DNA from 3 places in the Planococcus lenghuensis genome. Region 3 is predicted to be linked to each of the others. Evidence: riboswitches for the same ligand, from Rfam matches in the RefSeq annotation. Region 3 holds a riboswitch; each other region holds the start of a gene.
The links. A riboswitch is a leader RNA that binds a small molecule or an ion and turns the genes downstream of it on or off. The one in region 3 is predicted to bind S-adenosylmethionine.

Region 1: another riboswitch for S-adenosylmethionine. It lies ahead of B0X71_RS15625 (methionine ABC transporter ATP-binding protein); the one in region 3 lies ahead of B0X71_RS10025 (5-methyltetrahydropteroyltriglutamate--homocysteine S-methyltransferase).
Region 2: another riboswitch for S-adenosylmethionine. It lies ahead of B0X71_RS17150 (aliphatic sulfonate ABC transporter substrate-binding protein); the one in region 3 lies ahead of B0X71_RS10025 (5-methyltetrahydropteroyltriglutamate--homocysteine S-methyltransferase).

Annotation. Positions count from the first base shown of each region.
Region 1 covers NZ_CP019640.1:3,084,822-3,088,094, forward strand. Annotated here, with positions in the region: gene B0X71_RS15615 (O-acetylhomoserine aminocarboxypropyltransferase/cysteine synthase family protein) at 1-454, opposite strand, end outside; SAM riboswitch class I at 557-668, opposite strand; gene B0X71_RS15620 (glycerol-3-phosphate acyltransferase) at 813-1,454, shown strand; SAM riboswitch class I at 1,536-1,652, shown strand; gene B0X71_RS15625 (methionine ABC transporter ATP-binding protein) at 1,759-2,790, shown strand; gene B0X71_RS15630 (methionine ABC transporter permease) at 2,780-3,273, shown strand, end outside.
Region 2 covers NZ_CP019640.1:3,392,153-3,395,425, reverse strand. Annotated here, with positions in the region: gene B0X71_RS17155 (PQQ-dependent sugar dehydrogenase) at 1-1,298, shown strand, start outside; SAM riboswitch class I at 1,688-1,795, shown strand; gene B0X71_RS17150 (aliphatic sulfonate ABC transporter substrate-binding protein) at 2,099-3,106, shown strand; gene B0X71_RS17145 (ABC transporter permease) at 3,132-3,273, shown strand, end outside.
Region 3 covers NZ_CP019640.1:1,946,523-1,949,795, forward strand. Annotated here, with positions in the region: gene B0X71_RS10020 (GatB/YqeY domain-containing protein) at 96-566, opposite strand; gene B0X71_RS10025 (5-methyltetrahydropteroyltriglutamate--homocysteine S-methyltransferase) at 685-1,809, opposite strand; SAM riboswitch class I at 1,929-2,032, opposite strand; gene B0X71_RS10030 (FixH family protein) at 2,521-3,267, opposite strand.

The sequences.
Region 1 (3,273 bases), 1.1 Mb from region 3:
CGAAAATCGCTTTTGTTTTATCCGTAATGGCATCCGCAAAATTCTCGGGATTTTTCCCGTCGACAAAGCGGACCGTAATGCCATAGCGCGGCAGTGTATTGGCGAACAAGCTGAATGTGCCGCCATATAAATTTTCATCCGCAATAATTTCTTCCCCGGCTTCAGCCACGTTCAGAACCGAGAATGCAATCGCCGCCATACCGGAAGAAAGGGCCACTGCAGCTGTCCCGCCTTCGAGGAGAGCCACCCGCTGTTCAAATACATCGACTGTCGGATTCATGATTCGTGTATAGATATTGCCGGTTTCCTTCAGGCCGAATAAGTTCTCCGCATGTTCGGCACTTTTGAATACGTAAGAAGTCGTTTTATGAATCGGAACCCCCCGTGCGCCTGTTACCGGATCCGGTTCCTGTCCTCCGTGAAGCAATTGAGTTTCTGGTTTGAAGTTCGTCATTCGTCTTCCTCCTTAGTTTTTGTCCGATGGAAAGCAGATGAGGAGGAATTAAAAACGGCCCTCTTCGGTTAAGAAGAGGGCCGCCATTCTCAGACAAACCTCCTCTCATCTGTCAGATCAGTTGCAATCTGTAGGACGTAGCACCATTCCAAGCAGCAGCTTGGTGGTTGCCGGGCATCATCGGGCCTATTCCCTCCGCCTCTCTCGATAAGAGTATTCAGATTCAGTTTTCCATCTTAGTGACCAAGTATAGAGAACCACGGCCGCCATTGTCAAGAATTTTCAGCATCTTTTTGAAACCTTTTTATTATCAGGAGCGTTACATGTAAAGAAAGATGCGGAAATCGGAGGGGTTTGCATGACAGGCTGGCTAGCAGCAGCACTTATTATCGGTTATTTGATCGGTTGCCTGCATGGTTCTGTTGCGGCGCGATTTATTTCTGGGGTGAATATCAAAACGGAAGGCGTAAAAAATTCCGGCGCTTCCAATGCGGCTATTGTGCTCGGCTGGAAGTATGGCGCACTGGTGGCGGCCATTGACATCGGAAAAGGGGCTGCTGCTGTGCTGCTCATGCGCGGGCTCTTTTCAGGTTCGGGATTATCCCCTGAAATGCTCTGGATATTCCTGTTCTTTACAGGTAGTGCTGTCGTCATTGGCCATAATTTCCCATTCTATATGGGATTCAGCGGCGGGAAAGGAACTGCCGCCCTCATCGGTGTCTTGCTGGCACTTGACTGGCGGCTCGGGCTCACCGGTCTGCTGCTGCTTATCATCGTTTCATTGATCACAGATTACCTCGTCATTGGAGTGCTTTGCCTGTATGCGGTTCTGCTGCTGGCTGCGTTCCTGCCGGCTCAGGGAGAATGGCCTGTCATTACAGCCGCAGCGCTGTTCGGGATGGCGCTGTGGAAGCACCTGGAGAACATTAAACGGATAAAAGAAGGAACCGAAAACAAAGTGTCGGCCGTCTTCCGGAAGAAGCCGGCAAAAGCAGCTTGAAAATTTTTTTCGATAAAATGGTTGACTTTTTTATACCCAAGCCATAAAGTAGGAATCACGAATTGAATAGCACACATTACTTTCTTATCCAGAGAAACTGAGGGACAGGCCCTATGACGTTTCGGCAGCGGGTTCGCATTTATGCGGACACTGTGCTAATTCCTGCAAATGCGCATCGGCGTATTTGGAAGATGAGAAGGAGTGATTTCATTTATTATGAAGCTCTCTTTTTTCTTGCTGGTAAAGAAAAAAGAGGGCTTCTTTTTGTTTTATTCAGCAAAACCACTATTGAGGAGGCATGGATATGATCCAATTTGAAGGGGTCGCAAAAACGTATCGTTCAGGAAAGCGGGAAGTACCCGCACTGAACGGCATCGATCTGACAGTCGAAACCGGCGAAATCTATGGTGTGATCGGTTTCAGCGGCGCCGGCAAAAGTTCTCTGATCCGGACCGTCAATCTTCTCGAACGGCCGACGAAAGGAACAGTCAAGATTCACGGCAAAGACATCTCCGCATTGTCCGCGAAAGAAATCCGGACAACGCGAAAAGATATCGGCATGATCTTTCAGCATTTTAATCTTTTGACTTCAAAGACCGTATATACCAACATCGCCATGCCGCTGATCTTAACCAAAACGCCAAAAAATGAAATTCAGCAGCGGGTTACGGAATTGCTGGACTTTGTCGGGCTCGGTGATCAGGCGGATAAGTATCCGGAACAGCTGTCCGGCGGTCAGAAACAGCGCATCGGCATCGCCCGGGCGCTCGCCACGAATCCGTCCATCCTGCTGTGCGATGAAGCAACGTCTGCTCTGGATCCGCAAACGACCCAGTCAATCCTGGACCTGCTGCGGAAAGTGAACCGCAAGTATAAGATCACTATTCTCCTGATCACGCATGAAATGGCGGTCATCCGGGAGGTGTGCGATAAAGTGGCTGTGCTTGAAGCCGGCCGGATCATCGAACAAGGAACGGTATTCGATGTATTCTCGAATCCGCAGCATGCGACGACGCGGCGGTTTGTCCGCTCGGTTATGAATGATGAACTGCCGGAGGCGCTGCTTAAACAGATCCGGAACACGAACAGGAGCCAGCCGATTTACCGCATTCAGTTCACAGGCGATTCCGTAGCCCATCCGCTCATCTCACGGATTTCCCGGCGCTATGATCTTGAACTGAACGTTCTGTTCGGCAATATCACCGAGCTGCAGGGCATTCCGTACGGCAATCTGATTGTAGAGTTCAACGGCAACCCAGCGGAGATCCAGCGGGCATTGATCGAAATCCGGAATAATTACGTCTTAGCAGAGGAGATGAGCAGTTATGCTAGTTGATCAGGAACAAATACTGGAAGCGTTATGGGAAACCATTTACATGACCGGCGTTGCGTTCGGCTGTTCATTGCTCATCGGCTTCCCCCTCGGTATCCTGCTCGTTGTCACAAGGCGCGGCCATCTGCTTGAGAATGAACCGGTATTCAAAGTGCTGAACGCCATCGTCAATATTTTCCGGTCGATTCCTTTTATCATTTTGCTTGTCGCGATCATCCCGCTCACCCGGCTGATTGTCGGCACTTCCATCGGAACGACAGCAGCGATTGTCCCGCTTGTGTTCTATGCAGGACCTTACATCGCCCGGCTTATTGAAAATTCATTGCTTGAAATCGATAAAGGCGTCATCGAAGCGGCCCAGGCAATGGGTGCCACGCCCGGCCAGATTGTATTCCGTTTTCTGATTCCGGAAGCCCGCAGTTCACTTGTGCTGGCTCTTACCATTGCAGTCATCGGACTAATCGGCGCGTCAGCCATGGCAGGCGC
Region 2 (3,273 bases), 1.4 Mb from region 3:
ATGAAGAGGGGGCTAAGGCGAGAATATTGCGGATTGAAAATGGGGAGGCGACGGAAGTCATTGACCTGACCGGCAAGATCTACCCGGCTATTTCCGGTATGACTTGGCACGATGGCGCCTTCTATATTACGCACAGAGAAATGGATTTATCGGGAGCAGTTTCTAAAGTGACAGTCGACGGAGAGGTGACCCGGCTGATCGGCGGCATCATTGACGCTAAATCCGATCACCAGCCGAATGATTTACGGGTAGGAAGAGATGGCAGAATGTATGTTTGTGTGGGTATTGGAGGAAACTCGGGATTTATGGATGAAAACGTGATGGCGGCAGTCAAAAGATCGCCGGACGGACATCCAACCACCGCAAAAGATATTGTGCTGACCGGCATTAACATCGAGCTTCCCAATTTCCTGAAAGATTCGCCTGAATTGATACAGACTGGTGCTTTTGTGCCTTTTGGTACCGTAACAAGACCCGGGCAAGTGATCAAAGGCCGCGATAAAAGCGGGGGGACAATCCTGGCCTTTGATCTTGATGATCCAGAAGGGACCGTCAAACCGTATGCATGGGGATTCCGTAACATTATCGGAATCGCCTGGAATGAAGCAGATGAGATGTTTGCCGCTGTCAATGGCTATGATAACGCACCGGGAAGACCGATAAAGGATGTCTATGATGGTACGTATCGGGTCGAAAAAGATGCTTGGTATGGCTGGCCCGATTTTACAGCAAATTTTGATCCTGTGACTGACGAAAAGTACAGACCAGTGAGTTCAGCGATCGCTCCCGTCTACATAAATGGAGAGAGACAGGAACGGAAGATCTACTTTTTGATTGATCATAAAGCCAGCGGCCTCAAGCAGCCGGATAAATCACTGATTGCCGGTCTGCATGAAGTCAATTCTTCACCTTCTAAGATCGATATCTCTCCTGCCTCCTGGGAAGAGTATGCGAATCAGTTATTCATTGCGGAGTTCGGAAATATGGAGTGGTTGACAAATCCGGCCAGGGACAAACCCGCCGGCAGCAGAATTTCGCTAATCAATCCAAATGCAAAGGGACAACAAGTACAGCCCTTTATTCAAAACGAAGAACCGGTACCTGCGTCTCACCTTGGAAAACAAGGAGAAGGAATCGAGCGACCTTATGACGTGAAATTCGGACCGGACGGGGCTATGTACATCGTCGATTTTTCTACACTCCGTGTAAACCTGAATCGTTTAGCGCGGGACAACGGGGCATTCCCTGTTGATTTCCATATGAAAACCGGCATCGTCTGGAAAGTGACAAAAAAATGAAATTATAAGACTGAGAGTAAATACACTTTCGATTTTATTACTTGTTTCCTGAGTATATTTTCGAAGGTGTTTTATTGTGCCCTATTCGGTGCTCACCAAAGGCAGAAGTGTGATGAATTATTCATCGATTTAGGCACATCATACTTTTGTGTGTAACTAGCAACGGTACAGTTACCTTCTGCAGTAAGGATAAAAGTTGGTTTTGGATAATTTTTTTCGTTTTTGCTAGTGGAAAGGGTATGTGAGCGAGGAAGCTTTTCGAAATTAATGTGAAACTGACGTTCTGGGATTAGGTTCCCCGATTGGTAACAAACAAAAAATAGAAAATTTAAAATAAACAATTGACTTTTTAAATCCATAGTATTATGCTAGGTATTAATTTCATAACCTTCTTATCAAGAGAAGCCGAGGGACTGGCCCGTTGACGCTTCAGCAACCTCCGACAATTGTCGGAAAGGTGCTAACTCCAGCAAGATTTTTTTCTTGGGAGATAAGAGAAGCAGGACCACTCGCGATACGGTGCCCCCTTTTCTCATCTTCTTTGAGAAAAGGGGGCTTTTTCTTATCCTCCGGTTGAAATAGACAGAAACGGAAAAGGAGGCAATCATCATGGCAGAAAAGCAGCATAACTCAACCGCATGCCAGCCGGCCCGAATGGGCGTATACATACCCGGACAGCGAATGTTCACCAGAGCTTGACCGGCAGCTTTAAACGAACCAGTACCGGGAAAGCTCTTTAATTCCATAAGACGTTAAGTTCCCGTCCATGGCCATTACAGAAAAATCTGGAGGAATGAAAAATGAGAAATATCCCGTTAATCGATATAAGAAGCTTCCTGGTAGTTGTTGCCGCCATTATGCTGGCCATTGTCGCCGCCGGCTGCTCCACGACTGTTGACTCGGCTGATGCACCGCCTGAGACCATCCGGGTGGATTATGCCTATTATTCACCGCCAAGTCTCGTGCTGAAGAAATTCGGCTGGTTGGAAGAGGAGTTTGCGGAAGAAGGAATTGAAGTGGAGTGGACATTGAGCCAAGGCAGCAACAAAGCGCTGGAGTTTCTGAACAGCAACAGCGTCGATTTTGGTTCCACCGCTGGAGCGGCAGCCCTTATGTCGAAGGCAAATGGCTCGCCGATCAAGAACGTTTATATTTATTCCAAGCCGGAATGGACGGCACTCGTGACGAATCCCGGCTCCGGAATTGAAAGCGTTGAAGATTTAAAAGGAAAGAAAGTCGCCGCTACACTCGGAACCGATCCTTACATCTTCCTGCTCCGGTCATTGGCCGGCTCCGATATTTCAGCGGATGATGTTGAAATCATCAATCTTCAGCACGGAGATGGCGCGTCCGCACTGGCTTCCAATCAGGTGGATGCCTGGGCAGGACTCGATCCGCATATGGCGAGACTGGAACTGGAATCAGGCGCGGAGCTGTTTCACCGGAATGCGGACTTGAATACCTACGGCTTTTTGAATGTTCGGGAAGAGTTTGCTGAAAATCACCCGGAATACGTAAACCGCGTCATTGCCGCCTATGAGAAAGCACGGAATTGGATTCTGGAAAATCCGGAAGAAGCGGCTGAACTGCTGGCCGAGGAAGCGGGCATCAGTGTGGAAGTCGCGAAAAAGCAGATGGAGCGCAATGACCTTTCCAACCCGGTTCCGGGTGATGTTCACCGGGAAGCATTGACTGCAGCCGGTAAAGTGCTGCAGGAAGGGGAAGTCATTGACGCGGATGTCGATATCGAAAAAACCACGGAGTCATTGATCGATCCTTCTTTCGCGGAAGAAACGGTCGAGCAGTAAATCCGGGAAAGCAGGAGGGAACCCGATGGCAAAAAATCAAAGTGAATTGTCTTCTGTATTTGTGGCGGGCAAGCAGCAACAACGAAAGGAAATCAGCCAAAAAGGAAAAAGTACCTGGTTCCGCCCCGTCCTGGCAGGCAGCGTGTTGCCGGTCATCCTGATCATTG
Region 3 (3,273 bases):
TCACTTCTGCTTCCTCCCTTTCTTGCACGCAAACCATTGAAAAAAATAAGGCACACTCACGACATGTGAGTGTGCCTTTATTCCATTTCCTGATATTACTGTCCGAGGAGACGGGCAACGGTCTGGTTAATGAACTTGCCGTCTGCTTTGCCTTTTAGTCTCGGCATGATCACTTTCAATACAGCGCCTTTATCGGAGGGACCCGCTGCACCGGTTTCAGTAATGACTTCCCGGATAGCCGCTTCAACTTCCGCTTCACTCAGCTGTGCAGGCAAATAACGGGAGAGCTCTTCCAACCGCTTTTCAAGTTTCGAGATGACGGCAGCATAATCCCCTTCCGCTTTCTGATAACCTTCCAGTTCCTCTTTCGTCTGCTTCACTTCCCGGTTCACGACCGTCAGTTCTTCGTCAGCTGTCAGCGGGTCTTTTGCGTTGATCTGCTCGTTCTGCAAGGCGGATTTCAATTGGCGGAGTGTCGCCAGCCGTTCTTTGTCTTTCGCTTTCATAGCTTCTTTGATGTGCTGGTCGATGTCTGTCTTGATCGTCATCATGATCTGTCCCTTCATAGTTAGTTCCTTCGTTCTGTCTACCTGATCGTACTATTCCTTTTGGAAGGGCGCAAATGCTAACCATCCCGCCCCGTTTTTCTGGTGGGATGGCAGGCACAGCCATGATCAATAATGATTATGCATCTGCCCAGACATCATGTGCAATGTTCACGACATGGCGGACTTTTTCCCATTGCTGCTCAGCGGTCAGCAAATTTCCTTCTTCTGTCGAAGCAAAGCCGCATTGCGGACTCAGACAGAGCTGATTCAGCGGCACATAGGCAGCAGCTTCTGCAATCCGTTCTTTTACACGTTCCGGATCTTCCAGTTCGCCAAACTTGGATGTGATGAGTCCCAGCACGACCGTCAAATCCGGCCGGTTGATATGGCGAAGCGGTTCAAACCCGCCTGATCGCTCGTCATCGAATTCAAGAAACAGTCCATCGACGGCCAGACCGCCGAAGATGATTTCAGACATTGCGTCGTATCCGCCGCTCGAGAAATACGTGGATTGGAAATTGCCGCGGCAGATGTGCATCGTCACGAGTAGATCCGCAGGCCTCTCTGCAATGGCCTCATTGATCGCCCGGGCACAAAGTGCAGCTGCTTTGCTCGGTTCTTTTCCTTTTGCCCGGATGGTTGCGCGTCCTTCCTCAGAGAAAAAGGAAGCCCACGAAGTATCATCCAGCTGGAGATAGCGGCAGCCTTCGTCGTATAAGGCCGCAATCACTTCCTGATACGCAGTGATCAGATCCGTGAATAATTCCTCCTCAGTTTCATATACGCCTTCTTCAAACGTCGCCCGGAACAGCAGCATGTTCGGGCTTGGAATTGTGAATTTCGCCACAGCGTCACCAGCGTTATCCCGAAGGAATTTGAAGTGATCAATCATATAATGCCCATTGAATCGGATTTTTCCTGTCACTTTGATGCCCAGCGCTTTTGTTTGCTTTCCGTGGAATTGGAGTCCTTGTTCGGCATCGTACAGCTCCACACCATCAAACCCGGCCAGAAAATCGAAATGCCACCATTTCCGGCGGAACTCGCCGTCCGAGACTGCCTTCGGACCGGCTGCTTTTTGCTCGGCAATCAGTTTGATAATCTCTTCATCTTCAATTTTTCGCAGATCCTCGTTCGTGATTTCTCCGTTTTCCCGCTGGGCCCGGGCTTTTTTCAGCCGCTCCGGCCGGAGGAAACTGCCGACATGGTCGCCTCGGAATGGACGATTCGTTTTCGCTTTTTCGGTTGCTGGTTGGGTCAATATAAACTCCTTCTTTCTACTCTAATTTGATGGATGCAGTAATCCATTTACAGGTAAAAAAATAAAAACCCTCTTCCGGAATTTCAGAAGAGGGTTTGGCATACACTGACAACGGACTCTTCTCATCTCCAAGCTTACGCTTCTGGAATTAGCACAGTACTGTTTGTCGCAGTCTGTTGCTGAGGTTTCTTCGGGCCAGTCCCTCCGCCTCTCTGGATAAGAAAGTTATGCAATTGGTTATTAACAGTAGCCTACAAGTAATATAGACCTGCGTCAAGAATTGATTGTTTTTATTTTTGTTGATTTTGTATTTTCCTTAAGTAATTTTTTACTACTTAAATTCCATTACAAAAATTCCAGCTCTTTTTTGAGTATCTAGTTAGTCTATGATAAGTGACAATTTATAATTTACAAGCCGGCTCAAGCTCACCAGAAATCCATTCAATTCTTCATTCAATGGGAATTTGCATTCCAGCAAATAACAACTGTCTCCGCTGATCTAATGATGATGAATCACATACTCCGGTTGGTTCTGGATAAACATCAAATACGGTTGATGATCCGGATTTTGGGTCAGTATGCTGATCATCGCATGAACAGGATAGCCCCGTTTTCTTTTATCCATTTTTGTCTACGAGAATTCTCTTTTAATTTATTTCGAAAAAAAGCTGGACACTGAAAAAGCGTCCCAGTTATCCAGCCATGCCTTAATTATTCCAAAACTTCGATCACCGTCTCGGTGTGTTCATGTATACTGTCACTATCTTTCATGACATGGGTTTGCACTTGGTACGTACCCGCTTCCGCAAATGTCACTTCACCCGTGTAGGCTCCCTCTTGTTCTGTCAACTTCACCCATTCATGCTTTTCAGCGCCTTCTCGCCATAACTCCAACGAGACGTCCGCTCCTGTCAGCTGCACTTCCCCGCTTTTCGCATGAACGTTGAATATCGCCGGTTCATTCAACTGGATCGCTCCGGGCTCAGCCAGGTGAATAGTGACTGTGCCATGGGCGTCATGACTGTACGGATGCGCAGTTTCTTCTCCCAGTGCAGGTTCCGGGCCGCTGACTGTAATCGTGGTCTCCGGCATTGTATGCATATCTCTTGCTGTGACGTGAGATTGGATATGATAGACGCCGGCTTCGGCAAACAAGGTTTCAGCAACGTACACTCCTTCTCCCTCGTGACCGGCCGTCAGGAGATTGCTGCTCTCTTTCTCTTCCTCCTGCCACACTTCGAATTCCACCTCATCCGCACCTGTGACAGCTTCTGTTCCTTGTGTCACAATTGCCGTTAACTCAACGGGTTCATTTGCAACAACGGTTTCTTGAACTTGCAGGCTCACTTCAAGCGGTTCCGGCAGTGAAGGCTCAGCCTCCCCCGCACCAGTGGACTCTCCTGAGTCGCATGCAGTCAATACTGCTGCTGTGAATAAAAGCGGTACAAGTTTTTTCATGATTTT